3 regions of the Dictyobacter halimunensis genome follow, and region 3 is predicted to be linked to each of the others. Evidence: a T-box and tRNA genes for the amino acid it is inferred to sense, from the RefSeq annotation. Region 3 holds a T-box; the other regions hold tRNA genes.

What was found. A T-box is a leader RNA that pairs with one kind of tRNA and senses whether it is charged. The one in region 3 lies ahead of leuS (leucine--tRNA ligase), so its partner is inferred to be a tRNA-Leu.
Region 1: it has a tRNA-Leu gene. The T-box ahead of leuS (leucine--tRNA ligase) is inferred to sense a tRNA for this amino acid. The anticodon was not compared.
Region 2: it has a tRNA-Leu gene. The T-box ahead of leuS (leucine--tRNA ligase) is inferred to sense a tRNA for this amino acid. The anticodon was not compared.

Annotation. Positions count from the first base shown of each region.
Region 1 is NZ_BSRI01000002.1:2,186,716-2,197,265, forward strand. It holds gene AABA21_RS23140 (helix-turn-helix domain-containing protein) at 565-1,593, shown strand; gene AABA21_RS23145 (GNAT family N-acetyltransferase) at 1,631-2,182, opposite strand; gene AABA21_RS23150 (Lrp/AsnC family transcriptional regulator) at 2,202-2,480, opposite strand; gene miaA (tRNA (adenosine(37)-N6)-dimethylallyltransferase MiaA) at 2,770-3,732, opposite strand; gene AABA21_RS23160 (MFS transporter) at 3,747-5,450, opposite strand; gene AABA21_RS23165 (serine/threonine protein kinase) at 5,447-6,058, opposite strand; gene AABA21_RS23170 (hypothetical protein) at 6,601-7,896, shown strand; tRNA gene AABA21_RS23175 (tRNA-Leu) at 7,958-8,037, shown strand; tRNA gene AABA21_RS23180 (tRNA-Val) at 8,108-8,181, shown strand; gene AABA21_RS23185 (response regulator) at 8,476-8,847, shown strand; gene AABA21_RS23190 (methyl-accepting chemotaxis protein) at 9,039-9,800, opposite strand; gene AABA21_RS23195 (sensor histidine kinase) at 9,965-10,550, opposite strand, start outside.
Region 2 is NZ_BSRI01000002.1:2,224,436-2,234,985, reverse strand. It holds gene lon (endopeptidase La) at 1-1,365, opposite strand, end outside; partial or broken gene clpX (ATP-dependent Clp protease ATP-binding subunit ClpX) at 1,441-2,714, opposite strand; gene tig (trigger factor) at 2,782-4,221, opposite strand; tRNA gene AABA21_RS23360 (tRNA-Gly) at 4,560-4,634, opposite strand; tRNA gene AABA21_RS23355 (tRNA-Leu) at 4,669-4,751, opposite strand; gene AABA21_RS23350 (serine/threonine protein kinase) at 5,333-6,931, opposite strand; gene AABA21_RS23345 (class F sortase) at 7,026-7,646, opposite strand; gene AABA21_RS23340 (DUF4397 domain-containing protein) at 7,805-8,647, opposite strand; gene AABA21_RS23335 (helix-turn-helix domain-containing protein) at 9,307-10,509, shown strand.
Region 3 is NZ_BSRI01000001.1:2,033,590-2,044,139, reverse strand. It holds gene leuS (leucine--tRNA ligase) at 1-1,516, opposite strand, end outside; T-box leader at 1,614-1,872, opposite strand; gene AABA21_RS08110 (SIS domain-containing protein) at 2,516-3,550, shown strand; gene AABA21_RS08105 (DoxX family protein) at 3,594-4,067, opposite strand; gene AABA21_RS08100 (TetR/AcrR family transcriptional regulator) at 4,216-4,821, shown strand; gene leuD (3-isopropylmalate dehydratase small subunit) at 4,948-5,580, opposite strand; gene leuC (3-isopropylmalate dehydratase large subunit) at 5,603-7,048, opposite strand; gene AABA21_RS08085 (LysR family transcriptional regulator) at 7,222-8,133, shown strand; gene AABA21_RS08080 (hypothetical protein) at 8,150-8,740, opposite strand; gene AABA21_RS08075 (GNAT family N-acetyltransferase) at 8,945-9,388, shown strand; gene AABA21_RS08070 (hypothetical protein) at 9,484-10,041, opposite strand; gene AABA21_RS08065 (hypothetical protein) at 10,162-10,550, shown strand, end outside.

The DNA of each region.
Region 1 (10,550 bases), on a different contig from region 3:
GGGTGTCATTCATGTTTTTGCCAAAGAGAAGGCGACAAGAAACACGAAACGTCCCAAAAATCGAAACATCCCTCAAAAAAAGGAACGCCCCTGTAGGGTCGACCTTCAACGGTCGACCGGGCCGCGAGCGCCAGCGATTGCGGCCCCTGTACCCCCACAACACCGCTTCCCATGGCATCCATGCTGGCCCACGTGGTTCCCGAACGTGAACGTTGCACAGGCGTACCCAAAAGCGAACGTTCCTCCTGAGGTACCACGTGGGGCGAGATATTTTCCACGAGAAGCCGAACCGGCCGGGCACGTGGGCTGCCGTCGCTGGCGCTGGCAGCCCGGTCGACCGTTGAAGGTCGACCCTACACGGGCGTTCCGGTTTTCGGGGGCGTTCCGGTTTTCGGGGGCGTTCCGGTTTTCGGGAGTGTTCCGGGTTTCGGGGGCGTTCCGGTTTTTGTTGCCTTCTCTTTGGCAAAAACATGAATGACACCCTCAAAAGGGGGAGGGAGATACGTTTCTTTATTGGAAATGGTATACTAGAGATAGATCAATGCAGGAACGCAGGTGTATAGGATGGAAACCTCGAAACAGAAAAACTTCGCTGAGATCGTGAAGTATCAGCGGGAGATGCGTGGCTGGTCTCAGGCCCGCATGGCTGAAGAACTGGGCACGACCCCCAATCGCATCAGTTCATGGGAACGCAACGTTTCTGTCCCTTCCGCGTACTTCCGCGAAAAGCTGTGCTCGCGGCTGGACATGAATGTCCATGAGCTCGGGTTGCTATCCGAACCACCACCAACCACTCCGTCTATCGACCTCTCTGAAGACCAGGACCAGGCTATGACATTCAACCCGCCCATGGAGATCGGCGAGGTAGCCTCGGAAATCTCACTCACCGGTCCACGACCAGCAGCGCGCAAACGCTTATTTATCCTTGTTCCGCTCATCGCACTGATAGTAGTGGTCAGCGCCGCCTTCATCGCCTTTAGCAGTGGTTTTATCAGCATCACGCCATCCGATCCTTATGCTCCCCATACCGGCCACCTGGTCCTTAACAGTACTCTGCAGCAGCAGGATCCAGCCATCAACTGGCAGGAAGGAACCAATGCGAGCGATGCACGCTGTACGTTCAAAAATAATACCTATGTCGCCTATCAGCCTCAGACTGGTCGCTTCCATGCGTGCATCGCTCAGAAGACCGATTATAGCAATTTCGCGTATGAAGTAGAGATGACTATCGAGCAGGGGGAATTCGGAGGCATCGTTTTCAGATCAGAGGATGGCATAGATGGACGCTTCTATCTTTTCCGCGTCCACACCGATGGCTCATACTGGTTCTATCGCTTCGCCGACAACAGCATCGACCATGCCACGCTGCTTGACCAGGGTACCAGCAAGGCCTTCAACCAGGGGTTGAACCAGCCCAACCTGATCGCGGTGGTGGCGCAGAATGATGTCCTGACACTCTACATCAACCAGAAAGAGATCTCATCGGTCCATGATGGGGGCTATACACACGGGCAGATTGGACTGCTCGCAGGCTCAATGACCATGGGGCCAGGGGAAGCTGCCTTTAAGAACGTGCGCGTCTGGACCCTATAGAGGCCATACTATTATCAGTACCACGGAAAAAGAACGCTCAAGAATGGGGACGCAGGCTCTGCCACTCGTGGTCCAGCATGGCATACTGCAGGGTATCCCACCAGCGGCCCTTCAACCACTCGCTCTCGAGCTGTGAGCCCTCATAGCGCATGCCGATCTTCTCCAGCACATGTGCTGAAGCGATATTCTCCGCCAGGCAATAGGCCCAGATACGATGCAGTTGTAATTGCTCAAAGCCAAACGCCAGCAGTGCCAGCGAAGCCTCCGTGGCGTATCCATGGCTCCAGTAGCGGTGATCCAGCTCATAACCCAGATCAGCCACCTCAGCATGCGCGTGATTCATACGCAGGCCACAATTGCCGATCAGCTGATTGTTCTCGCGCAAAACTATTGCCAGTTGATACTTTTTCCGTGGATGCTCACGACTCCAGTTGATAAACATCTTGATCAGAGAGCGAACATCCATCTCAGTGCGATGCGTCCAGGGATTAAAGCGCAAAAATTCGGGATCGGATTGATACTCTAGTGTTGGCTTCCAATCTCGCTCATCGAAATCACGCAGTATAAGTCGTTCAGTATGCAATATCATAAAAATCAGGTGGCTCTATTTATTCAACGCCTAAATCCCACGCCTGCTGTAGATCGGCGCGTGAAAACACCTTAAAGCCCATCAATGTATGTGTTTTGGTGATGGTCGTCAATTTTAACATATGGTCAGTTACCACACTGGCCAGGTTCTCATAATTCTGGAAACGTAGTAAAGCAACCAGATCATATTCGCCAGTCACTGAATAGACCTCCGCCACACCTTTCACCTCTAATAAGCGCTGTGCGGTCTCATTCACAGTGCCACGCTGCACATTGATCAAGACGAGTGCGGTAACCATTGCTCTATTCCCTTTCTTTTCGCCACATATAAAAAGCATCAAACAGAATAATTTCTCATTATTATATCCTATGCGTGCGGTGTGTGTCTGCGATCCCTGACGGGCGCGCCTGCGGGGCGCCCGAGGTTTTAGGGGGTCCCGTGTGAAAAACAGCGCGTCAAGCGCTGTTTTTCACACGGGACTTTAGAAAGGAGGGGCTTCCGATCCATCATTCAAAAGAAATGCCAGTAATGTATAGTGTGGCTGGAAACGGGGCGCAGCTGCGCCCCGTTTCCAGCCACACTATACATTACTGGCGCGCCGCAGGCGCACTCTCTTTGGGATGAGTAAGAAAAGCCCGCACGGCAGCGCTCGCCCGCGCGACCAGATCCCCCTCTGCCCCATCGAGCCAGAGGATACGCTGATCGCGTCTGAACCAGCTTAGCTGACGACGCGCGAAATCATGGGAGGCATATTTGAGGCGCTGCACCATCTCGGCTTCGCTGGCGAACTCTCCTCGGAGCCAGCGGCTCACAAAGCGATATTCGAGGCCAAAAGAATCCAGGCGTTCGTGGCTCAGGCCCTTCTCCAGCTGCTCCTGCACCTCCGCTACCAGTCCCTGCTGTAGTCGTTCGTCGATGCGGCTATCGATCCGCTGATAGAGGACCTCGCGTGGCCATTGGATGCCCAGCAAGAGGCAGCGATACAGGGGTCGGGCGATTCTACGCTGCTGTGAGAAGGGCTTGCCGGTGACCAGGCAGACCTCCAGCGCCCGAATGACGCGGCGTGGATTTTTTCGATCGACGCTGGCCGCGCTCTGTGGATCAAGCTGTTCCAGTTCACACAAGAGATCTTCCAGGGGGCGGGACTCGAGCTGCGCGCGCAACTCGGGCTGCGGCTCAACGGTGGGGATATCAAAGTTGTCCACCACGGTCTGGATGTAATGCGGTGAGCCTCCTACCAGCAGAGGAAGGTGTTCGCGGCGCAAGATCGCGTCAATCGTAGCGATCACCTCCCGCTGAAACTGGGCCACGCTATAGATCTCCTCTGGCTCAACCACATCCAGGAGATGATGAGGAACCAGGCTCCTCTCGTGCGGTGTCACCTTGGCGGTCCCGACATCCAGGCCCCGGTAGACCTGGCGCGAATCCGCGGAGACGATCTCTCCATTAAACTGCTGCGCCAGCGCGATACCCAGCGCACTCTTCCCCGAAGCGGTCGGACCCAGTACCACCACCAGGTCCGGTCGCGCGACGTCTGTTTCGTTCTCCACGGCAATCCTTCTAGTTACAGGCGTTTATACCTCACCAGGTAATCAATCCTCTCCACCAATCCCACCATAATGCCTATCGCTAACAGGATACCAAATACTGTAAAGAGGCTAAACTCGAAACCGAAAGTCAGGAAGATACCCAGGATAGCGCCGACCAGCAGGGCCAGGATGATCATCATCAAGCGCGACTGCTGCGTTGAGGTCTGAACGCCCTTAATCAGGGCAAAGATCCATTTGTGTGGAGGGGTATAGACACCCGTGGTAGCTCCGATGGCGGCGATCGACAGCATCACGATCAATTGCACCCAGACTGGCGAGGCGCGTACCCCGACCTGCCAGATCAGTTCGCCCAGGCCAAGCAGCACCAGGGAACTGACCATCCCCGTCAAGGAACGGTTATAGACGCCCTCCGCGCGCCAGCTGCGTTCATAGCGCAGTACCAGCGCGCCAAAGGTAGAGGCCGGAATAGCGATAAACAGGATCAATAAGAACAAGGGATTACTGTTGTGCGCCGATGCGCTCAGTGAGAGCGGACGCAGCGGCGCCAACCAGGTATACGCCAGGCTGGCCAGCATAAAGGAACACATCAGCGTCAACAGCAGCTGCCGCCAGCGGCGTAACCGGCTCCCCATCGGCCAGGGGTCCCAGTCATTCATATTGCGAGTACCGTATTTGAGGTCCGAGGCGGGCGTGGACAGTGCTGGCGGCGTCATCACCTGTGATCTATTAACACCTGTGACGATCGGGACATCGTCCTGGCTATCCAGTTCGTCATCATCGTAGTAATCCAGATCAGCCCCATTGGTGCGTCCCGGATGGCGCTGGTTGCGCACAATAAAGCCCTGCACCTCCGCCTCAACCTTCACAATCACTTCGCGCTGCACATCATCATCCACCATGATCACAATCGTGCCGCTATAGTGATTCTGGCGCGGAAGCTGCAAGCTATTGACGCGCACACTGATCTCGCTCAGAGGCGCATCAAACATCGTCTGGCTCAACTGAATCCAGGAATCTTCGGTATGGATGGTTCCACTCACATCTTCGGCCGACTCATCTCCGATGGTAATCTTCAACGGCGCCGAGAGGCCGGGATACACGGTACCAAAGTCCAGCACGCGCGGACTGACCGGGACAGGTATGTGTCCCTTCTGCGTCTGGCGCTGCCGTCCGCTGGTTGCCTGAGTCACGGGAGGGGGAGTATAGGCCCGCGACGTTGGATTGCGTACCTGTACATTGACGTTGCTCACCGTATTGTTTAAATTGAAGTCGGGCGGCAGCATATAGCGACCGGGCCCCGCCTTGCTATAAAGCACCGCCTCGACAAACTTCTCGATCGCATCGACCGGATCAGCAACCGTCTGCGCCAGGCGATGGGCAAGCTCCGACAACTCGTCTTCGCCCAGGTCTAATAACCACGACTCGATCTCCTGATCTACCAGGTACTCGGCCGCTTCCTCGGGATAGGTCGCGCACAGGCGAGCCAGCTCCTCAGGGGTCGAAGCCACATCGCCGGTGGCAAAACCAAAGGTACCCACACCCAGTAACGCATGGCGGAACATCTCCACACTCTCATAGCGCTCACTCGGCTTGATGCTGGTCGCCTTCTCCAGCGCGCGGGCCACCATCGGAGAGATGCGCGGATTAATCGCACGCACATCTTCCAGGCCAAAGCCCTCATCCGACAAAGTATTGGTCAACAGGTGGAAGATCGTCATCCCCAGCGCATAGATATCCGAGCGCTCGTCGGTCTGCGCCTTCCCGTATTGTTCAGGGGGGCGTAGCCAGGCGTCCCTAAAATCTGCGTATCAGGCGCATTGGAGGGGCGGAAGAAACGCGCAATGCCAAAATCGATCAACTTGATCTGCCCGCTGCGCGACAACATAATGTTTCCCGGTTTCATATCGCGGAAAATGATGGGGGGACTGTGACTGTGCAGATAGGCCAGCACATCGCACAACTGGCGCGCCCAATCCAGCACGCGCCTCTCAGGGAAGGGAGCCTGATTGCGCTCCAGCAGTTCCTCTAGCGTAGATCCATCAATATAATCCATGACCAGGAAGTAACGATCACCCTGGGTGAATACACCATGCACAGTGGGCAGGTTGGGATGGTGCAAGGACCACAACATTTTAGCCTCAACCTTGAAGTTGTGGATGGTTTGTGGCTGCTCATTTGGTGGGATCAAAGACAGGCTCATCTCCTTGATGGCGTAGAGTTGCCCCTGCTCTTTGATATCCTTCGCCAGATATACCGCACCCATGCCACCTTTTCCAATCACCCGTTGGATCTGGTAGCGCTTATGAAGAAAGGTGCCGCGGTCCAAAAGACCGGATTGGTTTTTCGATCGGCCGCTGATTGTGAGCCCCCCATCTTTTCACTGCATTTGTACGGGATACGATATGTGCCCTTCAGTATAGCATAACCCCCTTAGGACCTACTACCTACTAGGACGGTAGATTACACCCTAAATTCCTGAGGCCTGTTCCAATTCAATTGCTCACACCCCCACTACTTATATGACTGTTCCTGTTGAGAATCATACACATAATTTGACGTAAAATATTGTCACAAAGTAAAACCTGCACAAGCATAAGTACTATCATCCCTCTACATGCGGGAGGTGCAGGAGGTCGGCTAGCCCTCCTGCCGGGGGTGGGAACACCCCCGGCAGGGAGGACCCTGCACCCCGCTTCCTCCGGAGGAAGCGGGGTGCAGGCATATTATACACATACTCATATCTACTATCAACGAATTATATTACATTTCTCGTTCACGAAAATGCACTCCTGGCAAACTATTATTTTATGCATCTGTTTATAATATCTCTAGCAAATGTTTGTAGTAGAGTTAAGGTTGGTATTTCGTATGACAAGCTTAATCAGGCAACGTAGTCGGCAAAAAACTCATCTATTATTTGCGTTCAGTTCGTTCCTTATCGTAGCTGGTGGGATAACAGGATTCCTCTGGCAGACACTAGAGAACGGTAAGGCGGCGGATATACAGGTAACTGGAGGACCCTCGCTTTCGGCCGCCGCCGTAGATCATATTTTCGCGCAGGCGGGCAGCCCCATGGTGGGGACCGGAGCCCTCATCGAGCGCGCCTCACGCGCCACCCATATTGATGACGCCTTCGCCCTGGCGGTCTGGTGGGCCGAAACAAATGACGGCATGGCCGGCGTAGGATTGGGAGATCGCAATCCCGGTAGTGTGCGCGGCAACGGCACATATCCCGTGGCCTATGACGGCTACACCGTCTATCCATCCTATGCGGCAGCGATAACCGAATGGTTCAACCTGCTCCACAACCGGTATATCGGGCAGGGAGCCACCACCGTCTACAGCATCAGCGGCCCCTATGTTGGCACCTCTGGCTCTGGCAGCTGGGCCTACAAAGTGGTCACCCTGATGGCCCGCTATCGCAATGAAGCACCATCTCTACCAGATGCGCCGATACATCCCCAGGCCGCTCCCACTGCGCAGCCTACCCCCCAGACACGTGCCTACCTGCCAATCGGCAACGAACAGAACTGGGAGCAACGAGCCAGCGAAAAGCGCCACCACCCCTGGCTCGATCAAGAGGCAGAAACCAGCAATCAAACCAGCGGCCCACAGCGAGTTCCGCTACAGAACACTCGGGAAGTGATAAATCCAGTCATCCGGCCAGATGAGCCATCCGACCTGCAGCAACCGCTGCTCATTGGGGGCGTTATGCTGCTCTCCATTCTGCTGGCCTATTCCGGTCTCAGGCTGCGCCATCGCCGCATCATCGCCGTCTCAGGGACCAAACTCCGAACCAGTACCGCTCCAGTCGAGGTGTCACGCCATACCACCACCGAAAAACTAGTACCTGTGCCGCCCACACCCATGCTGATCAAACTAGAAGGAGTCCCACCCACACCCATGCTGGCCACCATCGGATCGGTCCCTCTCACACCATACCTGCCGAACCACGATGGCGCGGCGAGCTATCCATCGCGCGGAGAAAGCACCACCGAGAAGTTGCCATCAATAGCTATAGGAAACCCCAACGGCAGTACTACCGAAATGCTCAAGCTCATCCGAATCACTGCTATAACTCTGCCGGGTGGAGCCCCGGTAAAAGCCAGAAATAAAGAGGGAAGGTACCTGAAACGATTTGACGGCAACCCCGAAAATGCCTAAAAAAACTGTTGACAAAATAGCATCATCAGTGTTAATATAGTCCACGTAGTCGCGCAGTAATGCCCTCGTGGCGGAATGGTATACGCAGCAGCTTGAGGGGCTGTGCCGAGAGGCGTGGTGGTTCGAGTCCACTCGAGGGCACCTGATCAAACAACATCCGAAAAGAGCAATCAGATCGGATGCGCAATCTTTATCTGCGAGACTTACACACGGGCGATTAGCTCAGTTGGTTAGAGCGACTGTTTTACACACAGTAGGTCTGGGGTTCGAATCCCTAATCGCCCACCTGAATCCGCCTGGCAGGCCCATTCATAGCAAGCAACTAGAAAAGCTATGGGTGGGCTTTTTGCTATGTGAGAACGGCTGATTCGTCAAAACGACTGATTTTTTCTCCTTTATTGTACTGTATCAAGCAGGTGAAAGTAGTCATCGGCAAGGTGGTTGCATCTTCCTCAAGTTGTTAACGTGAATCTTCAACCAATGACTGTATCTATACGTGTTCAAATAATAAAGGTACATATATTGTAGAGCGATACACAGTCATTGGCTGAGAGAAAAACGATGAGGAAAAGAATACTCGTGATTGACGAAGCCCAATGCGTTCTCAAGTTGTTTCGCGAACTATTGGAAGATGAGGGGTATGAAGCCATTCTCTTGCCCTGCCCAATACAAAAAGCCCAGGATGTAGAGGTCATAAAACCAGACCTTATCATCATCGAGTTCATCTTTAATTGCAAAAATGTAGGGTGGTCAATGTTACAGATGCTCAAAACGCATTGTCCCACATCGTGCATTCCGGTTATCGTGTGTACTACAGATGCAATAGCAGTAGAAAGACAATACTTGTCTTTGCAAGGCATCCCAGTCGTGTATAAACCCTTTGATATAGACGACCTGATAGCAACAGTTAGGCAGGTATTTGCATTAAGTGAAGTAGCTCTACCCATGTAGAGGTATAAGATCCTTGCTGACCCACGCACAGTGTGTTTGGAACACAAAAACAGGGTCCTTGTAACTCGACGACTATGCCTGGCTACTTCCTCGTTGGCGAGGACACATCCTTATTTCTTGTCCCCTTCTTCTCGCAAAAATATGACGCACACTCCTCTATCTCATTTTCTATAAGAAAAGCCAATCTTTACTCATTTATTTAGCTCTATCAGTATAGCGTCGATGACGGTGCCGGTACGCCCTACATGGGGGACACGCCCGGTCATCTTAGCTTCGCGAATGGCCTGGATGACCAGGGGCATATTCTCACGAATGCGTTCAAGTTCCCTGGCCTCGCGCTGATAGCGTTGGAAGCGGGTAAGAAGATTGTTGAATGAGATGGCGACGGGCCGGAGGACATTGTTCTGCGTGATGGGGACGCGGACGGTAAAGTCTCCATTGGCGACCTGGCGCTGTGTATCGACCAGGTATTTAATGCTCTGCTCTAACTGGCGCTTCTGCATGGCATTGTTGCGCTCGTATTCAGCGATCTCATGCTCCATCGCGGCCAGCTTCTCCGCTTTATTCGCCCGTTTGAGCGCATTGTTGGCGCTCTGTACCCATTGATAGGTGCCAAGGGCCACCGCGATCTGCAGCAGGACGGGGCGGGAAATAACTACACCCCAGCCAGACATGGCGAGGTAGTGATTCAGGTCCGCCGCCCGCGCTCCAAATACGATATCCAGAATCATAAAGCTGCAATTAAACAGACAGACCAGAAATACAGAGACTGGATTGAGCAATGAGACGGCGATCAGCTCGGAGGCGATCATAATGTCGAACAGGGGTAGGTTGATCAGACCGAGGCCGCCCCTGACGGCTAAAGCTGTGACGACGTTACCACCATCGATGATAAGGAGCATAAGTAAGGCCGCCATCGTTACATCACCGCGGCGCAGAAGCCAGATCGTCACTCCCACTAAAACAACAATTGCATCAGTCTATCTCTTATAGAAAAACCAGGAAATGTAGAAGCGATAACCAATTATGTTGACTTTACAAGGAGTGGAAGATGAGGGGCGTGGAGCGGCAGGGTTGCTTCTTGAGGCAATTTATAAATTGGTCAATGCTATGACTTCTAATCTATTGCGGTGGCAATGGAAAAAAAAACCGAGAAGATCGATCCTTTCCCTTCTTCGCTTTGCACATTGATATATCCTCCATGGCGCTTCACGATGGATTCGCAGATATAGAGACCAATACCCAGGCCTGGAAAATTCAGGCACTGTTCATTGCTCACGCGATAAAAACGCTGAAAAATGTCGTGGTGATAGGCTCTGGCAATGCCCAGGCCAAAGTCCTGTACCCTGATGATCGCATTTCTCTGATCGGCATCGGTCTCGACGCATACGATCACCTGATTGGCATGGGGAGAATACTTGATAGCATTCGTGAGCAGATTCATTAAGACCTGTCCGATGCGATCTTTATCCCCAAACATCTGCACCTGGGCACTCTGCGTGACCGCGATGTGATGGGTGTGCGTCGTCTCCTGTACGATCTCTACTACTTCTTGCACCAGTGCATTTAAGAGGAAGGATTCTTTGTGATATTCAAGCTGGCCGTTCTCCATGATGGAGATGTCCAGCATCTCGTTGATGCGCTTGGTCAGTTTATTGAGTTGCACATCCATACGCGTCAACATGCGGAGACTCTCCGCATCG
Region 2 (10,550 bases), on a different contig from region 3:
GGCGGCAGCCGGATCACCGCGATACTCGGAAGAGAGCTTATCGATCTCATCGAGCAAGAAGACGGGATTGCGTACCCCGACGGTTTTCATGCTCTGGATGATGCGGCCGGGCAGGGCGCCAACGTAGGTGCGGCGATGTCCACGGATCTCCGCTTCATCATGCACGCCACCCAGCGAGATGCGCGCGAATTTGCGGTTCAGCGCCCTGGCGATCGATTGTCCCAGGGTCGTTTTACCCACACCGGGAGGGCCGATCAGACACAGGATCTGACCCTGGCTCATATTTCTCGGCTGGCCACTACGCTGCGCGGCCTGAATACGCAACTGCCGCACCGCCAGGAACTCAAGGATGCGCTCTTTAATGCCTTCCAGGCCATAGTGGTCCTCGTCAAGGATATTACGCGCATTCTCGATGTCGAACACTTCTTCGCTACGCTCATTCCATGGCAGGGCCAGTACCCAATCGATGTATGAGCGGATCACCGTGAGCTCCGCCGACTGTGAAGGGGTGCGTTCCAGGCGATCGATCTCCTTGCGCACTTTACTGGCGGCCTCTGTCGGCAACTGCTTCTCAGCCAGCTTGTGGCGCAGCTCATCGGCCTCCGAAGAGGTCTCCATGCCCAACTCTTCCTGAATGGCGCGCAGCTGCTCACGCAGATAGAACTCTTTTTGCGAACGATCCACCTGTGACCGGACGCGGCTGCGGATGGTCGTTTCCAGCTCCAGGATCTCGATCTCGTTGCCCATGATCACGCAGATCTTCTCCAGTCGCTCCATCGGATCCAGTGTCTCCAGCAGATCCTGTTGCTGCTGCATATCTGTCACCAGGTGGGCCGCGAGTGTATCGGAGAGGAGTGCGGGCTTCTTAAGCGCCACAATCGAGTTAATATCCTCAACGGAAAAGCGTCGATTGAGCTGCGCATAGCGTTCAAAGAGGCTGGTCGTATGGCGGACCAGGGCATCGGCTGTTGGCCCCTTTTGTTCGGGCTCAGTCTGCTCGGTCACGTGTACGCGGATAAACGGTTCATGGTCCAAAAATTCATCGATCGTGACCCGGTTAATGCCACGAATCAGCACCTGCAGGCTACCATCCTGCTGCCGGTGCATGGTCACGATCTCGATCAGTGTGCCGGTGGGGTAGATATCTTTGGCCTGAGGATCATCGATGTCGACGCTACGCTGGGTCGCGGCCACAAGGATATGCTCAGGGCGTAACATAGCTTCTTCAATAGCACGTATGGTCTTCTCACGAGCGATGGGGAGTGCCTGACGATTGTGAGGAAACGCAACGATGCTTTTTAACGCAACCAGAGGATACGCGTTGTCTCTATTTTGTACCACATCCAGGCGTTCTTGCTCACTCATTGGTTTCCACCTATCTTCTAACTGATCAACCACAGAGATAACACAACTATACCGCAAAAAGCAGAAGAGTCTGCTTTACGCAGACTCATCTTCAGAATAGGTTGTATTTCTTTCACCACGCGTTACCAGTAGCGGTTTATTATGGATGTTTATCACATCTCCATTAATAATCACTTTTTTCACATCGGCACGAGAGGGTATCTCGTACATAATATCTAACAGTACGTCCTCGATAATCGTACGCAATCCGCGAGCGCCTGTCTTTTGACGCAGGGCGCATTCGGCTGCGGCCTCCAGGGCATCGTTCGTGAAAACAAGTTCAACGCGATCGAGTTGTAAGAATTTCTGATATTGTTTGACAATAGCGTTTTTCGGCTCCGTCAAAATACGGATCAGTGCTTCTTTATCCAGGCTGTCGAGGGCGACCTCGACTGGAAGGCGTCCCACAAACTCAGGGATCAAGCCATATTTGAGCAGGTCATCGGGGATGAGCTGCGCCAACACGGTCTCGCTGCTTTCCTTTACCTTCGGGTTTTTTCTTTTTTATCCGCGTTGCGGAAGCCCATGGCCTTATTGCTGCCCAGGCGTTGCTCGACAATCTTGTCCAGTCCTTCAAACGCACCACCGCAGATAAACAGGATATTGGCTGTATTGATCTGGATGAAGTCTTGATGCGGATGCTTACGGCCACCCTGAGGTGGAACGTTGGCGACCGTGCCCTCAATGATCTTCAGCAAAGCCTGCTGCACGCCTTCGCCAGAGACATCGCGCGTAATCGAAGGATTGTCGGACTTGCGAGCAATCTTGTCGATTTCGTCGATATAGACTATTCCACGTTCAGCCCGAGCTACATCGAAGTCAGCCATCTGGATCAGGCGCAACAGGATGTTCTCTACGTCCTCACCGACATAGCCGGCCTCAGTCAAGGCGGTGGCATCGGCGATACAGAACGGCACATCCAGGACCTTGGCGAGCGTCTGCGCCAGGAGGGTCTTACCGCTACCGGTAGGACCAATCATCAAGATGTTACTCTTGCCTAGCTCGACGTCATCAACCTGCATCCCAACGCCAACGCGTTTGTAGTGGTTATAGACCGCTACCGACAACGCCTTCTTGGCGCGTTCCTGCCCGATCACATACTGGCTGAGCTGCTCGTAGATCTTCTTCGGCGTGGGTAATTTGCCCGTCTGGAGGCGAGGCTTGGCAACAGTGGCTTGCTCTTCCTCGATGATTTCTCGACAGAGGTCGATACACTCATCACAGATATAGACACCACCAGGGCCAGCGATTAAACGCTGAACCTGGTCCTGGCTTTTACCGCAAAAAGAGCATCGGTATGTCGTACGCATATTCTTTGAGTTTGCCACGTCTGTTACCTTTCCTGCATGTACAACACAGCACCAAATGGTTGCATTTCTACTCTACTGTCTCCGTTGTCTGGTCGCCGGGTAGAGGTGTTGCCGCAGCGGCCTCCTCGGCACTGCTGTCAGTGGCCTCGGTCTCGCTTGCCAGTGCCGCCGCCTCAGCGTTGGCTACTGCCGCATCCTCTGCCGCCTCTTCTTCCTCGATTTCCGCATCGGGATCGGGATCGGTGGTTAGCTCGATCAGGCGGGAAAGCGTCTTTTCGCGGCGGAAGCTCAGCATCAGTGAACGAATCTGATCTTCTGTCTGTGGTAGCGGCTGGCCGATCTGCTCGTAGGCGTTGAATAGTGCCTCAATCTCAGAAGGCTCAACCGTGATATTTTCTTCGTTAGCGATCTGCTCCTGGACCAGCTGGCGCTTGATGCGATCTTCAGCCTCAGGGCGCAGCTCCTGACGATATTCCTCAGGAGTTTTGTTGACCATCTTCAGGTACTGGGCCATGTTGAGGTGCTGCTGCTCGAGCATGTGACCAAACTGGTGCTCCATCTCGGCTACTTCCTCATCGATCAGTACCGGGTGGATCGAAAACTCGGTCTGATCAACAATGGCCTTCATGGCGGTCTCGCGCAGTTCCTCGTTAATTGTGCGTTTCTTGCGCTCCAGGGTGTTGTCGCTGACCGCTTTACGCAGGTCCTCCATGTTATCGAACTGGTCGTCGCTTACTTTTTTCGCGAACTCGTCATCCAGTGCGGGAACCTGCTTGGCCTCAACCGTATTGACGGTTACTTCGTAGTTCGCTTCTTTTCCAGCCAGCTTCTCGTTGCTGTAATCCTCAGGGATGGTGGTGGTAAAAGATTTGCTCTCGCCGGCCTTCATGCCGATGAGATGCTCGTCCATGCCGGAAAACAGGCCGTGGCGCTCATCATTGGTAATCTCAAAGGTGTTATCTTTGAGATCCGAGATCTGCTGATCACCCGAGGTCAGCTTCAGGTCAGCCTTAATGCGATCGCCGTATTCTACAGGGCGTTCAACGCTCTCCCACTCGGCCAGGCGATTCTGAAATGACTCGATCTCCTGCTCAACCTCTTCTGAGGTTACTGCGGCCTCTTCGCGGTCAAAATGCATGGATTTATAATCGGGCAACTTGACCGGGGTAATGATGGGGACTGTCAGGCTGAAGTGGTAGTCCTGGCCCATCTCGAAGACCGGGGCATCCAGTTTCGGCTGGGTGATCGGAGTGAGATCATTTTCTTTCAGAGCGTTACGATAGGCCTCTGAGATCAGGTCATCCAGACCCTCTTGATAGATATACTCTTTACCTACACGGCGTTCCAGAATGGCGCGGGGTGCTTTGCCACGGCGGAAGCCTTGTATATCAACTTGCTTAACCAATTTGCGATATGCTTTATCGGAAGCCTTTTGCATCTCGTCCCATGTCACATCTACATTCAGGACGGCCTCACTTGTTGGTAACTTTTCTACAGAGACCTTCACATTTCCTCCAACAGGTTTTCTTTATTGTATTCGTGTCACTTGACAGTGTTTAACTTTGCTGCAAAGCTGCTTTTCACTTCTGCTCCGCCACACCGACTATACAAGCATCATGCATGTGTCACGCATTTGAGAGTAGGAAAAGCACATTGAAAATAGACTACGGGAAGCGCAGGGGGGAATCACTACCATAGACCACCCCACAGCAGAAGCTTGCATAAAACCGCATTCACCAACTATCTGTATACGTTACAAACGCGTTGTATTCTACGTCTGATGCAGGTTGCATGTGCGCTTACCATAGAGGGCAGCCTTGCGGATGCCCTCTGTCATAGATAAGTTGGAGCGGGAGACGGGATTCGAACCCGCGACATCTTCCTTGGCAAGGAAGTGCTCTACCACTGAGCCACTCCCGCTTAACTGCGTTTACCATTATAATACATTTGCAAGTGGGCGGTGAGAGACTCGAACTCTCACGGTTCATCACCAACAGATCCTAAGTCTGCCCTGTCTACCAGTTTCAGCAACCGCCCATGTACTTAACGGATAAGAGACAATGGTCTCCACTTGTGGATAATACATCAGTAGCTCACCTGATGTCAAGATAATTTTGGCTGTATTCCGTTCGGATTACTCTTATTCCGGCGCATTGCCGCTGTAACCCGTGGCCCCAAGATTCTTCTATCTTTATATGTTCTTTCCTTTCCTTATAAATGAAGGAGGATGGTGCAGGTGTGCCGGAGAGGTGGGCGCCCCCGCACGGGCGGCCGCATGCGCGGCCGCACTTTTATTTTTTGTTGGGTGCGGCAGGCGCTAGACGCGCCTGCCGCACCCAACATTTAACCTGTGACGAGCGAGGGCACAATGGCGGCTAGGGCCAGGCACACCTAATGACCGCGCCTTTTTTGAGGCGTGCGTGCAACATCACGGATAGGAGCGAATGCCACCGCACGAGTAGCCCCAGCATTTTTATTTGTGTGGCGGTGCAATCGGTGCGCTTTGCGCACCGATTGCACCGCCACACAAATAAAAACCTTCTGAGCGCCGTAGGCGCGTAGAGTCAGGAGCCGGAGGCACCAATGCACGCTCTTCGAGCGCCTGCCCAGCGCCAGTGCTACTTCCCTTGATAGGGCATAGCCGTCCAATCCCCATAGTCCTGGGGATTGGACTGGGTGGCGCTATTATTATAGATACTAAAGCTTCTGCCCGCGAGCTGATCTCCTGTGTTGGTGGTGCCCAGGAATTTGATGATCTGGCCCGAGGTCAGGGCGACTGTGATGTCGATGTTGCCTGCTTTACTGACCGTGCCGGTGAATGGACCCCGCTGCCCATCTGTAACGAATTGGCCTGAGATCTGGCCGCTGGGCGTTTCTTTGATGTACAGGAATTGGAAGGATCGGTTGCCCAGGCTCAGACCGACATGGTTCATGGTTCCGGTATAGCAGGAAGCCAGGATGGTACCATCGTTGGCAGCAGGCGAAATGGCATACTGACTTTTACAGGCAAATACCGGCGATGGCGTGGCGGTTGGTTGGACACGCTGGATGATCGGCGTACTGACGACAGGATGACTCTGACGCTTCCAGATGTGGGTAGCCAGCAAGAGGTCCGTGAGCCCGGCAATCAGGATCAGGGCCAGCAGGACGAGCAGGATTTTCTTGCGTGTGGGCGCCTTCTTATTTACATGACCATAGGTTCTGCGCACCCTGAGTCTGGGCAATGGACGCGCATTGGCTGTGGGTCTCTGCGTGCCGACCAGCTGTTTCGCCGTAGACAAAACGGCGATGTCCTGCTGGGAGAGTTCAAGCCGGGTGGAGTCCAACATCTTTGTGCTCGGGTCCGCTACGGTAGGATCGGGCGCTATGATCGCGATGCTCAGCGCCTGCCAGAACGCCTCGATCGAGGCATAACGGTCCTCTACACGCAGACTCATGGCCTTCGCGATCACGTTAGAAATATTGGGGCTGATCGCGGGGCAGATTGCGTGCGCGGACTTTAAGGGATCGATCTGCCTCTGATCCATGGTGCGCGTCAGCGCATCGGTTGGGACCTTGCCCGTCAGTAAGGTGTAAATAGTCGCACCCAGAGCGTAGATGTCGGTGCGACTATTGGTCCCCTGACCATACTGCTCTGGGGCCGCGTAGCCGGGCGTTCCGTAGCGAAAGACGCTGGTCGTTTTATCTTCAACATACTCTTTCGCCAGCCCGAAGTCTACCAGCATGGCCTCACCGGTGTTGATCGGGATAATGATATTCGAAGGCTTGATATCGCGATGTATAATCGGCGCCTCTCTTGTATGCAAATATGTCAATGCATCAACGATGGGTGTCAGCAGAGTCAGGGTCAGGGCGAGGGAGAAGCGTTTCTCCGGTTGTTCGCGGCGCAGCTGTTCCAGGTCTTTCCCCTGGATATAATCCATGAGCATGTAGATGCGGTTGAGCTGGGTATCCTCAAAAACCTGGTACACCCATGGTAGAGCGCGATGCGAGAGACGCCGCAGCAAGCCGGCTTCAAAGCTCAGCTGGCTGCGCTCATGATGATCCGGATCGATTACCTCTTTCAGCGCATAGCGTGTGTGTCTTGCACGCCGTTCGCGCACCAGGTAGACGGCGCTAAAGCCTCCCTGCCCAAGCAAGTCTTCAATGAGGTAGCGTTCACCCTCGCTATCCTGTATGGTCGCTCCGATCGGAAGCGTTAACTGGTCCTGGAGCACACAATACCTCGCAGATTCAGAACAATGGGTACGATATCCCTTGCGTCCTTTATATGTATATACACTAAGCAGATGTACGCATCAGATACATATTCTACCCTAAACGGGTAAAAACCACCATCCTGGCAGAGGTTTGTTGTTCGCTGGGGATCCAATAGCCATCGCAGGTAATCAGATTCAGATATCGGCCACTGTTGTCTCCAAAGATGTTTTGCAGCGGGGCTTCGTGGACAGGGTAGGCGACTCTGGCTGTAACATGGAAGATGAGTTGATGGTTATCGCTGGTAGTGACAATGACTTGATCACCGGCATTAAGGTTGCGCAGATTCCAGAAGACCGCCGGCCCGCCTCCCGGACGGTCGACATGCCCATCGATGACCGCGCTCCCCATCTGACCGGGGGCCGGCCCGTCCTTATACCATCCGGTGCTATCCCAAGGATCCTGATGAGGTGTATCCAGATCGCTGTTGGAGAGGATACTGACCGGCTCAACGTTCGCATCGACACTGATGGCGGGAATACGAATGTGGATCGGGGTGGCGATAACCGGCTTAGGAGTTGGCGTGGGCCGCGGAGTGACGATGGCGTGCACTGGCTGTTTTCGCGGCTGCGTCGTCAATGAAGATGGCGTCGGCAAGGTCGCCTGCCCACAGCCGCTTAACAGGAGCAGCACACAGCAGCTCAGCCAGATAAAGCCGATGGTCTTTTTTCGCATGTGTGCTCCCCTTTCACGATTCTGCTAATCCGCGCACAGATTGGCGGCTAGCTTGCTAAAACAAGAGCACTCTCCTTATAATGAAGGGTGCATAGGACGTTTTCCGTTGCCTGGTCCAGATGGCCCTTACTATGAAGGAGAGTGCTGGTAGTTATCGGCTAGGCGTGCCGCCAGAAGTGGCGTATTACCCCAAAGCCGGTGGCCAGCAGCAATACCATGGTGAGCTGCAGCAGGGGGACCCCTGGTGTCGCGGTATCGGGCAAGACCGGAACAGCGCCCGTCTGCGGCAGACCTGGTATTCCAGGTGTGGTTGCCGTAACCAATTGAGCCTTTGGATTGCCTTTGACCATACCGACGGCGAAGACGCTGGTAATGGTATTGGGCGCTAGTGTTTTGGGAACCGAAAGTGTTTGATTGACGAGCGGTACCGTCACCTTGAAGTCGCAGGGGCCAGTATTCATATCGATATAAGAGCTGTCATCCCGATAGCCCATATTTTGGATGGTATTGTCTTCCCCGATGGTTGCGTTGATCTGTCCCGCGTCAGGAATCAGATGGTATACGCGCACCCTGGCCTGGTTGACCGACACTTTATTGTCATCAACAAACACCTGCAGATCCAGTGTTTGGGGTGTCGCACCGATGGCCGCCACGGTATATGCCTTGCCAGTCTCAACCGGCAGCGTTTTGGTCAGGGCCGCCGCGCCGACCCCCTTGCCTACCAGCGAGATCTGTACCTTGTGGTTGCCAGCCGGAAGAGCCGCGTAATCTGTGACCGACGCAAATTGAAAGCTATTGAGGAACGCTTTCCCATCCACAAAAACATCGGCTGTGCCCACAAAAGGCGAGGCATGAATGACACGCACATACGATGTATTCGTATCAGCCAATGCGGTGTGCGTTGACAGGCTACCCAGGCCAAAAAATCCCATCAAAAACATGATACCCACCAGAAGGCCGCCACGGCGGAGCAGCCTGATAGGGTACAGTGAACCCTTCATTCTACATTCTCTTTTCTCAATGTATCAATTCGCTTGATTGAGATAGCTATGAAAACAATGGTATAGATGAGGTGTATGGTCATTTGAAATACAATGAGGACACGTAAAACGGTGTGACGCTTTTCTAAGTATGTCGCAGAAATGTTTAAAATAGTAGCTACCAATGGTATCAATTCGGTTACGAAAAAGTAATACTTTCCCGATTTTACCTTTCATTCCTCAACCGCGTGCTGAGAAGCTGTTACATTCATACACCATGGACTTTTTCTCGATTTGTTGCTTTGATTGGACGATATTTATAAATGGAATATACCTATTCAGGTCTGATTGATGCCTGCGGCATCAACCAGAATTCTACTTGTGGTGTTGCGGAACATGGGCGGCCAGGCCGCCCATGTTCCGCAACACCACAAGTAGAATTGTTTGTGCTCTGCGCAGCAGAGCATGGGCGTTTGAGCGCAAGAGTGCCGAATAGGTACAATAGAATTTTGTTATGTGACCCAAAATGAGTCATATACAATATATTCCTAATGCTGGCCGTGGCCAGCGAATAAACTAACCTTGACTGTCTGCTGGCTATATTTTAAGTTTTATATTTGACGTATCATGAGTCATGGGCTTATAACAAGACCAGGTAAAATGTGTTGGGCGAGGATACTATGGAGAAACAGAACCGCATGCTCAAATCTGCTCGCATGCAGAGAGCGTGGACACCAGAGTTCGTCAGTGGGTTGGTGGGTGTGAGTCGAAGTACATATATTCGGTGGGAATCTGGCGCTCAGAAGCCACGCCATGCCTCGTTAGATGCCCTGTGCAAGGTTTTTGCTATGTCGCCCGCGGAACTGGGGTTTATGGCGCATCGTATCAGGCAGGCGCATACGCTGGACAAGCCCACCAGTCCTTCCTCTACGCTGAGCGCGGACGGCATAGAGGAGATAAATGAAGATGATGCGGCCGAGATCTCTGAAGAGGATCTCCCGGCCTCTTTAGAGACGTGGTCCGCCGGGCTGGCCTCTTGCTGGGAAAGGTATATGGGTGGAGGCCAGCGAGAACTGGAGCGATTGCTCCCAACCTATCTGACGCGTTTATTGAAGCCGACCCTGACCCCCGGCCCCGCGCAAAAAAAAGCCGCTAACTTGACCGCGCAGGCCTATCAATTGATCGCGCTACTGGATCTACAGCGTGGCGATTTCGCGTCCGCCGAGGCGAACGGAACCCAGTCCCTGGTGTATAGCCAGCTGGCCAGGGATTGGAATCTCTACGTCGCGGCGCAGATTCGCCTGGCGACCATCTTTTCGGCACGCAAGCGTGTTGGCTCGGCGCTTAACGCATATAATAACGCTCTGCATCGGATCAACACCAACAACGATAGCATCTCCCCAATGCTCCATAGCTGGATCTTCGCCGGGCTGGCCGAGATACAGGCCACCATGGGACGCGAGACGGAGGCCCTGCAGTTTTTAAAGCTGGCGCTGGCGGTCTTCCCAGAGAAGCCAGAAGAGGATGCCTGCGCCGCCTATGCTCGCTGCGACCGCTCCATGCTGTATCTGTATCAGGGATTGGTCTTCCTCAGACTGGGGCAGCCCAAAGTGGCATGGGAGGCGTTTTCCCTGGTAGATGAGCTCAAACCGGTACCCTGTGAACGCATGCGCGCCGAGTTTTTAAAGTATCGTGCCTATACCTCGCTGGTGCTCGGCAATATGATCCAGTCCTGCATCTATCTTGAGGCCGCAGCCAGGGCCGCGCGCGCTATCAATAGCGAGCTTGTATTCGGCGAAATCTACGCGCTCTATCAACACATGCTGGCCATCTGGGGACAGGAATCACGCGTGAAGGCGCTGGCTGTCCTTTTTCAGAGTTGAGCCAAAATCCTTTATTCTCAGCACGGGTGGCACAAAAAAAA
Region 3 (10,550 bases):
CCTCGATGGCGGCCAGAGGAGAGACACCGGTGCCGGTTGGCATCCACTGCTCCACGTCTGGCAGCACTACCGGCAGCTGGTCCTCGGGGACCGGCACCGCTCCGTGCTCAGGACAATAGATGATCGGGATGGGCGGTCCCCAGTAGCGCTGGCGGCTGATCAGCCAGTCGCGCAGGCGATATTTTACGCTGCGCCTTCCCAGGGGCCGCTGCTCAAACCAATCGCTGATGGCCTCCTGGGCCTGTATCGAGGACATGCCAGTATACGCGCCCGAGTCCACCAGCACGCCCGCCTGCGTGAACGCCTCTGTCATGGTCGCGGCATCGATTGCCGGCCCCGAAGAGGGCTGCACCACCACACGTACCGGCAGGTCCTCCTGGCGCGCAAAGGTGAAGTCACGCTCATCGTGCGCCGGCACACCCATCACGGCACCAGCCCCATAGCCTTCCAGCACAAAATCAGCGATCCAGATTGGAATGCGCTCACCCGAGAACGGATGAATGGCATACGCGCCCGTAAAGGCGCCGGTCATCGTCTGCTCCTGCTGCGTGCGCAGGCTGTTCACCGTCTCCTGGTATGCCCTGACGCGATCGCGATAAGCGGGAGCCGTAATTTCAGTCACCAGCGCGTGATGAGGGGCCAGCGCCACAAAGGTCATGCCAGAGATGGTATCGGGCCGCGTCGTATAGACCTCGACATAACTACCAGGCTTCCCCTCGATCTCCATGCGGAACTCCAGCCCCTGCGAACGACCGATCCAGTTGCGCTGGCTGGCCTTCACACGCTCACTCCAGTCCAGGCTATCCAGGTTGTCCAGCAGGCGTCCCGCGTAATTGGTCAGCTTCAGAAACCACTGCTCCAGCCAGCGCCGCTCAACGATAGAGTCGCAGCGCTCGCAATGGCCATTGATTACCTGCTCATCGGCCAGCACGGTTTTATCATGGGGACACCAGTTGACGGGCGCGGCCTTACGCTCGGCCAGTCCACCCTTAAACAGCTGCACAAAGATCCACTGCGTCCAACGGTAATAATCAGGATCAGTGGTATTCAGCTCATGCGACCAGTCAAAGCGATTGCCCATACGCTTCAATTGTTGCTCACGGAAATGCTCAACGTTATGGGCCGTCAGAATGCGCGGATGGATGCCACGCTTGATAGCGAAGTTCTCGCTATGGATGCCAAAGGCATCAAAACCGATCGGCTCAAAGACGGAGTGGCCCTGCATCGCCATCAAGCGACCATGCAGATCCGAGCCCACATAGGAATAAAAATTGCCCACGTGCAGGCCCTCGGCGGAGGGATAGGGAAACATCATCAAATTGTAGTAGGGGCGTGGCGCCTGCCGCAGGTCTACCTGATAGATCTTCTGCTCTTCCCAACGGGCACGCCACTTAGCTTCAAAGCGGGCAAAATCATAGCGGGGAGCGCGAATACGCCTAACAGCCTGCTCAGCGGCGGCTTCGGTAGAAGTTGATGCTGCGCCAGTAACAGCGGCGGGAAATCTCGCTTCAGACACAAGATCCTCCTTAATGAACGTAGAGAGAACATTGCGCGGAGGACAGGGATCAGTGATGCGGCCGCAATGCAGGCATCAAAAAAGCGCCCTCCGCCCTGGCAAGGGCGAAAAGTGCGCACAAACCCACTTTCGCGGTACCACCTTGTTCACCATCGTCTCGCGACGACGGCCTTTTGGGTGCCAACACACCCGAACCCTATAACGGGAGTACCCGGAACCAGCTACTTTTATCCTGCGGAATGTTTCACCGGCACGGCTCACAAGGGAGCTTCAGGTTGCCTCAGATATCGGCTCTCACCAGCCGCCGACTCTCTGCAATCCCCAACAACCCTACTTTCCTTGTTCAATGCCACACTGCTATTCTTCTTTATACGCATAAATTACCCAATATGTTGTGCTTTGTCAATAGATATACCCGATCAACGAAAAATCGGCCGAGAGGGCCGCTCCACGGCCGACATGGACATGCATCAAGGGAAATCGGCCGCGAGGACCCATACGTTCAACTTAAGAAAAGGCATGAAGAAAAACGACCACAGTACGTGCGGGGCTTGCCCCCGCTTCTTTGCACCCCAAAAGGAAAGGCACCTCAAAGCGATCAAGGACGATTGCATGTGATGCACCACATCATGTTTGTTGCTTTTTCGCGCGGCGAGGAAGCAAGCGGGGGCAAGCCCCGCACGTACTCTTGTCTCTTTTCTTGTTGCTTGCTCTAAAATTGAAAGTATTGGCCGCGAGGGCCGAACCTACGGTGTGATCACCTTTATTATTGTTTTGCATGGTAAAACGGCGTACGGGAAAATATGAGGTAATAAGGTGATCAAGTCGTCTAGACCACTATACCAGAAAATATGGTATAGTAAGAAAAAGCAAAATGAATCGTAAAAGGAAGACAGATATAGGGTAAACCCAAACCGTAGGTTCGGCCCTTGTGGCCGATTTCCCGTCGACGCACGTCCATATTCGCCGTTCATTTTCAATTATAAAAGGGGATTACAGATGTCATCATTGTTAGAGCAGGAGATCCTGAGTCAGCCCGAGGTTATTGCGGGGCTATTGGATAAGGAGACGCGGCACATCCAGCAGATTGTGGCGCAGTTGCCGGCATTTGATTATATTTTGATCGCGGCCCGTGGTTCATCGGATCACGCGGCGACCTATGCTAATTATGCCTGGGAGACAATGGGTCGCTATCCGGTCGCGCTGGCTGCGCCATCCGTACATACACTGTATGCCGCGCCTCCACGGATGAATAACGCGCTGGTCGTGGGCATCTCACAATCCGGTCAATCGCCGGACATTGTGGCGGTGCTGGAAGAGGGCAAGCGCCAGGGACGTCCGACCATCGCCATCACCAATGATAGCAATTCAGCACTGGCCATGGCGGCCGAACATGTGGTAGAGTTGCACGCCGGGCAGGAGAAGAGCGTCGCCGCCACCAAAACGTATACTGCGCAGCTGGCTATCATGATGCTCTTCGCGGCCGCCTGGAGCGGCGACCAGCAGCGACTGGCCGAGCTACAGCAGGTACCGGAAGCCATCGCGAAAGCGCTGCAGAACGCGCCTGAGATCGCGCAGCGCACAGAGCGCTATCGCTACATGAACCAGTGCGTTGTGGTGGGGCGCGGCTACAACTACGCTACCTCCTTCGAGCTGGCACTCAAATTAAAGGAGCTCACCTATGTCATGGCCACCGCCTACTCATCGGCGGACTTCCGGCACGGTCCCATCGCCACCGTCGAGGAGGAGCTGCCAACCATCCTGGTCATGCCAGGCGGGGCCGCCTACGCCGACATGGTCGAACTGGCCCAGGATCTCCAGAAGCGCCAGGCCGAGCTGCTGATCATCTCCGACGTCCAGGAGGCGCTCAAAATGGCCCAGACGCCCTTCGCCATGCCCGCCGGCATACCTGAATGGCTCAGCCCGATCACCGCCATCATCCCAGGTCAGTTATTTGGGCTGCACCTGACCCTGACCAAGCGACTGCAGCCAGACACGCCTCGTGGTCTGAACAAGATCACCCTCACCCGCTAGAGCACACATCCAGAAACAGGCCGTGCTCTTGCTCCTTACTTTCTCAGCGCATTGTGGGCTGAGGAGAGGAAACCGATGCGCGACGTGGGCGGTTCTCCGGCCAGAGAACGCCCAGCATACGGCTCTGCGGTCGAAGCGCCCACGAAGCGAGTGCAAAGATGGCCAGCATAAGAGGTGGCAAAGTAGAGGCAAGCGAGTCGCCTACCATCAGACTCGATACAATGGCGCCCGTATAATCGAAGAGGGCGCCGGCATAAGTCCACTCTTTGAGTCGCGGAAAACGCGGGACGAGCAAGGCGATGGCGCCAAGGAGTTTCCATACGCCGAGAAGCGTGAGCAGGTACACCGGGTAGCCGAGGTGCGCCAGAACCTCGGTAACCGGCTCACTAGCCACCAGCGCGGCCTTCCCATGGGTCAGATCCGCCACCCCACCCGCCAGAAGCTCTAGCACGGTAATAAAAGTCGCCACCCAATAACAGATTGCTTTCCAGGAGCCCATCACGTTCGTTCTCATCATATCTTCCTTTATATGTTGACAGTATAGCTGAGAAGAGACATACTGTCTCATATGGACTATCGTATCTAAGAAAAAGTGTAGTCCGGCGCTTGGCAGAGTACAAGCATCAATCAGCAAGATCTGTCTCGAATGAGACAAGGAGCGGAAAATGACTCAGAAGGCTGAGAATCTGCGTGTGAGACGCACCAGAATCCTGCTGCGAGAAGCGCTCATTGCCCTGATCGAGGAGCGTAGCTTCGATAATCTCACGGTTGGCGAATTGACCGAGCGGGCGATGGTCAGCCGGGCCGCGTTCTATCGCCATTACCAGGATAAATACGACCTGGTCGAGCAGATCTTTGACGAGGCCATGAATACATTGTTTCATGCGATCGGTGAATTCGGGCGCGAGCATCCCACAGACGTATGGGTGCGCTTCTTTGAGCAAATCGCCCGGTATGATCGGCTCTATCGGGCGCTGCTGGGCAAAAAAGGCAGCCCCTGGTTCGCGCAAAAGATGCGCGCACGTCTTGCCGAGCTGATCCAGCAACATGGAAGTTTAGAGGAAGCGCCAGAAGCGGCTGATTCCAAGCATGCCGCGCAGATGGCCCATCCATTTCCTGATACGTTTGTGCCAGATCTGGTTGCCGCGATGCTGGTAGAGGCGATCACCTGGTGGCTGGAGCAGGGACAAGCGTATACGCCTGGGAAAATGGCGACGAGAATAGCCGTGCTGGCTTCAGCAGTATTTCGGGAAGCCGGTACCTGGTCATAATCAAAGATTGCAAACACACCGGCTTAAGGCGACTCTTCCTGACCGGATCTGTAACAGGAACAAAGCATGCGGCCCTTTGTTTCCGAAAACAAAGGGCCGCATGCTTTATAACGAGAGAATAAGCAGTTAGCGCGCGATCAGCGAATCGGAAAAGAGCCAGGGAGCCTCCTGCCGACGACGCTGCTCATAGCTGGCAATATCGTCTTTCATCTGCAGGGTCCAGCCGACCATGTCCAGTCCCTTCAGCAGACGCTCTTTCCTGAAGGCATCGATCTCGAAACGGATCACCTCACCGTTGGGACGCGTCACGGTCTGGGCGGCCAGGTCGATGTCCAGCGAATAGCCGGGATTGGCCTCGACCTCCGTCATCAATGCGTTGACCACCGCCTCAGGGACCGCGATCGGCAGGATGCTGTTGCTGAAGCAGTTGTTGTAGAAGATATCGGCGAAGCTAGGGGCGATAATGGCGCGAAATCCGTACTCGGCCAACGCCCAGGGAGCGTGCTCACGCGATGAGCCGCAGCCGAAGTTATCACCGGCCACCAGGATACTGGCCCCCTGATAGCGCGGCTCATTCAGCACGAACTCTGGATTGGGCGTCTGCTGCTCATCCAGGTAGCGCCAGTTAGCGAACAGGGCTTCGCCGAGGCCGGTACGCTTGACCGTCTTCAGGAAGCGCGCGGGCAGGATCTCATCGGTATTGACGTTCACACGATTCAGGGGCAGCACCAGCCCGCTATGCGTGGTAAATGGTTGCATATCTCTTCTTAGCTCCTCTTCACTACCAGGAACGGATATCAACAAAATGGCCGGTGACAGCGGCCGCGGCCGCCATAGCTGGACTGACCAGGTGGGTACGGCCACCGCGTCCCTGGCGTCCCTCAAAGTTACGGTTGCTGGTGGAGGCGCAGCGCTCGCCCTCGCTCAGGCGATCGCCATTCATAGCGATACACATGCTACAACCGGCCTCGCGCCACTCAAAACCCGCCTCGCGGAAGATATCGGCCAGACCCTCCTCCTCGGCGATGCGGCGCACATTGGTTGAACCAGGAACCACCAGCGCACGCACATTGGGAGCCACATGCTTGCCCTTGACATACTGAGCCGCCATGCGCAGATCATCCAGGCGTGAATTGGTACAGGAGCCGATAAAGACCGTATCCACCTGGATATCGGTCACTTTCTGGCCCGCGTTCAGGCCCATATACTTCAGGGCGCGCTCATAGCTCTCGCGTACCTGAGGGTCAGACTGCTGCGCGGGATCGGGCACGTTACCGGTGACATCCAGCACCATGCCAGGATTAATGCCCCACGTCACCTGGGGTCCCAAACCCTCCACATTTACTTCGTGGACCGCGTCGTACTGCGCTCCAGGATCACTCGCCAGTTGACGCCAGGCCGCGACCGCCTGCTCAAACTGCTCGCCCCGTGGGGCATAGCGACGACCCTTGATATATTCAAACGTCGTATCATCGGGAGCTACCATACCCATGCGCGCGCCCGCCTCAATGGCCATATTACACAGCGTCATGCGGCCTTCCATCGATAGAGCGCGAATGGCCGGGCCGCTGAACTCGATCACGTAGCCGGTTCCAACGCCCGTCCCCAGTTTACCAATAATCGCCAGCGCCAGATCCTTCGCCGTTACGCCCTCCGAAAGCTTACCCTCGACGCGAATATTCATCGTCTTCGGCTTTTCCTGCCATAGACACTGCGTGGCCAGCACATGCTCAACCTCGCTGGTCCCGATGCCGAACGCCAGGGCGCCAAAGGCCCCATGGGTCGAGGTATGGGAATCGCCACATACAATCGTCATGCCGGGCAGCGTCAGGCCTAGATCCGGACCGATAATATGCACGATCCCCTGCCGCGCATCCTGCATATCAAATAAGGTCAGCCCGAAGTCGCGTGTATTCTGCTCCAGGGTCGTAATGGTGGTAGAGATCGCCGTATCAACGATATCCAGCTTACGGCGCCCCTGGGTAGTCGGAATATTATGGTCCAGCACCGCCACCGTCGCATCCGGACGCCGCACCGGCAATCCGGCAGAACGCAGGCCCGCAAACGCCTGGGGAGAAGTCACCTCATGCACAAGGTGACGATCGATATAGATAAGAGTGGCCTCACCGGGCTGATCCTTGACTACATGGGACTGCCAGATTTTATCAAACAGGGTTTGTGGACGTCGCGTCGTATTGCTATCCACTGCTTGCTTGTCAGCTACCATATGTACCTCTTCTCCTGAGTACCAACGTCCCCTGGCGAAAACAGGGACCACAGCGCGCGCATAGAGGCGTGCGCGACAGTTATTATGTGAAGTATAATAACATACAATTGATATGTCTAATACCTATTATAGCTAAGGTTGATGCCTGTAGGTTATCAACATAAAGGGGGGAGATGGAACTACGACAGCTCACCTATTTTCTAACGGCTGCGCAGACCCAGAACTTTCGCAAGGCGGCCGAGATCTGCCTGGTGGCGCAGCCAGCACTGAGTCGCCAGATCGCCGCGCTGGAAGACGAACTGGGGGTAGAGCTCTTTCGTCGCGTGAAGCAGCGCGTGGTGCTTACTCCGGCGGGACAGGAGTTCGCCGCCTACGTGCGTGACGCCCTGGATCACCTGCAGCAGGGACAGCAGGCTATGGCGCGTCTGCAGGACGGTGAGCATGGCACGATCCACATCGGCAGCATCGAGCCTCTCACCACGGTATTTCTGCCTACCATCTTCCCCATCTTCCACCAACGCTACCCCAACATCCAGCTCAAGGTACGCGTCAGCCGCACCGACGATCTGCTCCGGCTCATCGAGCATGGTGAACTGGACCTCGGGCTCATCTTTAATCCCAACGTACATCCCGAAGTTCTGGTCGTCAAAGAGCTTTTTCGCCAACCGCTACAGATCATGGTCGCGGCAGATCATCCCCTGGCGCAGCATAAAACGGTCCCCGTCACGCTGGCTCAAATTCTGCAGGAACCGTTATTCTTGCTGGGGGAGACCTCGCGTCTACGGCGGGCGGTAGATCGTGCCTTCACGGCCCGCCGCATCACCATTCAACCCGTGGTAGAGATCGAATCCCTGGCCGGCCTCAAAGAACTGGTCAGGCAGGGCAGGGGCATCACCTTTATGCTGCCCGCCCTGCTCTATTCATCTGAGATCGATCGCGAGGTTGTCCTGTTACCTATCGAGGATCTCAGCGAAGAATTTGTCTTCGCCCTGGTCTATCCTCGCTTCCGCCGCATAGCACAGCCCGCACGTCACTTTATCAACACCATTATGGATACTCTGGCGGCCACGCAGGAGGAGGAATAAATAGAGGAGCAATCGATCAATACCAGGCGTGAACGACGGTTGTCACCACCGTACGCGTCATCTGTCCCTGGGGAACCACATTGGCGGTCCAGATGGTTCCCTGTTTAGGCAATCCAGCAATAACAGTATTGTCGGTGCAGCCATAATCGACGCGCTCATTATTAACAATCCAGGTAGCACCAGTCGCAAACGTACAGTACACATTATTTGGCAGTTGCAACACCCAGGGCTGCGCGCTCGCCTCGGCAGCCGTAGTCACGGGAAGTTTACCCGCCAGCGTAGCCTTCAGCCCGCGCGTATACCTTGCGGGATTGGCATCGCAGATGACAGCATTCGGATAGTTGGCCGAGCTAAAGCAGGGGTCATAAATAATACTCTCCACAGCACAACGCCAAGCGTCCTTACGGGGCGCAGCCAGCGAGGTTACCCAGCAGTCCGCCGTCGAAGTTAAATTAGCACGCACGCCAGAGGGAACGAAATGAGAGACCAGAGTCGCCTTTGGGACAGACGCGGCCGCGCTGCTGCCCGAGAACAAACACAGCACCAGCGCGATACCTGATAAGATCGGAAAAAAACGGGAGACAGACGCTCTCCTTACACCTGACATAGCTTCATCCTCAACTTTCTACATAACCATACATCCACATCAGATCAATACGAAGAAACCTGCCACAAAGCGAGGTTCTCTAAGTAAATAACGCCACAGACAAAAAAAAGATCGCAGCAGAGCAGCCCGTCGCGGTTTCCCGCTTGTCTTCAAACGGCGCAACAGGTATACTCAGGGATGAAAATTTTCCAGAAGGTTGAATATATGAATTACAACGTTTCAGTTACGCAGGGAGAGCAGGAACAATTCGCGAGCTTCATCCATGAGCGAATCAGAGAGTTCAATAATCAGCACTCACCACATCACAAGGCGGCCCGTGCCAAAGGTGCCGTCAAGCAGATTAGCGCCATAGTGACCGATGAACAGGGACAATGGCTGGGCGGCATCGCCGCCGAACAATACTGGAACTGGCTGGAGATCAATGATTTCTGGCTCCCCGAAGAGTTGCGTGGGCATGGATTGGGCAGCTCTTTACTGGCACAGGTCGAACAGCTAGGGCGCGAGAACGGAGCGCAAAAAGTTTTGCTCACCACATTTGAATTCCACGCTCGCCCCTTCTACGAGCGCCATGGCTACAAAGTGGTAGGAGTTGTCGAGGACTATCCCCCCGGATCTTGTTACTACACGATGGTCAAAATACTCTCTTAATAGGAGTTGGTGCGAGAGCAGGGATGGCCGCGAATACAGCCATCCCTGCTCTCGCACCAACTCCTATTAAGTACAACACAGGGCGTCCGAGTGGGCTACCAATCATAGGAGCGTTTAAAATCTTCTTGCAGATAATCGGTTGGATCGGCGGCATCGATAATAACGGGAATCTGAGAGCCTGACACAGGCAGCTTGCTATCGCGCACGCGACGTGAGAAGGTATAGATTTTGCCATTCTGAGGAGAGGTCCACTCTAATTGCAGCCGATACTCACTCCCACCGGAGAAGAAACGGCGCGGCCAGCGCCAGATACGCACCTCTTCAAACGCCACCACCGTCGCCATGATCTGGGTGCCATACCTGCGAAACCAACCCTCTTCCTGATTCTGGATAAAAGTATCTGTAAAGATAAACGCGAAGCCCAGCACCAGGGCGCACGGTAAGATCCATTTCCAGGGTACCGAGCCATCAACGATAAAGGCGCCCCACGAAGTCTTGATGCCGATAGCACCGATCACAATACATAGCAACAGAAGCGCGACGATAGCAAGATAGAGTCGAAAGGCCCAGCGCTGCAAGCGATACTCTCTCCGAATAGTGGTTCGCGCTCTCTGCTTATCATAGAATTGTTGATCATCTATATTCTGCTGCATAAAAATTATACAAATCTACTTTCTCAGGCTGGCCGCAAAGCCGAATGAAACCCACAATTGCTTTTCAAACCTGCCACAATTATAATATCTCAAGCAAGCGTAATGGAATAGAAGGGAAAGATGGAACAAGAAAAGGCGGATCACAAATCCTCAATAGCGCAAAAGCACAGGGTAGCAGAGCATCAACTGGTAGGGCAGGTGCCAAAACTACTTGTATCGCTCACATTGCTGTTGATCGGGATCTGCTATTTTTTTCTGCCACCCACGCTCAGGATCGGGCCAGAATGGTCATTGCTGGCGATAGAAATCCTCCTGCTCATTCCTATGTGGCAATACTGGGTCACCGGGCATGCTATTCCCCATCGCATTGCGCGACCGCTCACCCTGGCCGCGATGGGATTTGTCACGCTGGCCCTGATCGTTGAAATGGCGCTGCTCATCATCAAAATATCGACCTTCAACAGCGGCTTTATCCTGCTACGCTCAGCGACGCTGCTATGGATCAGCAA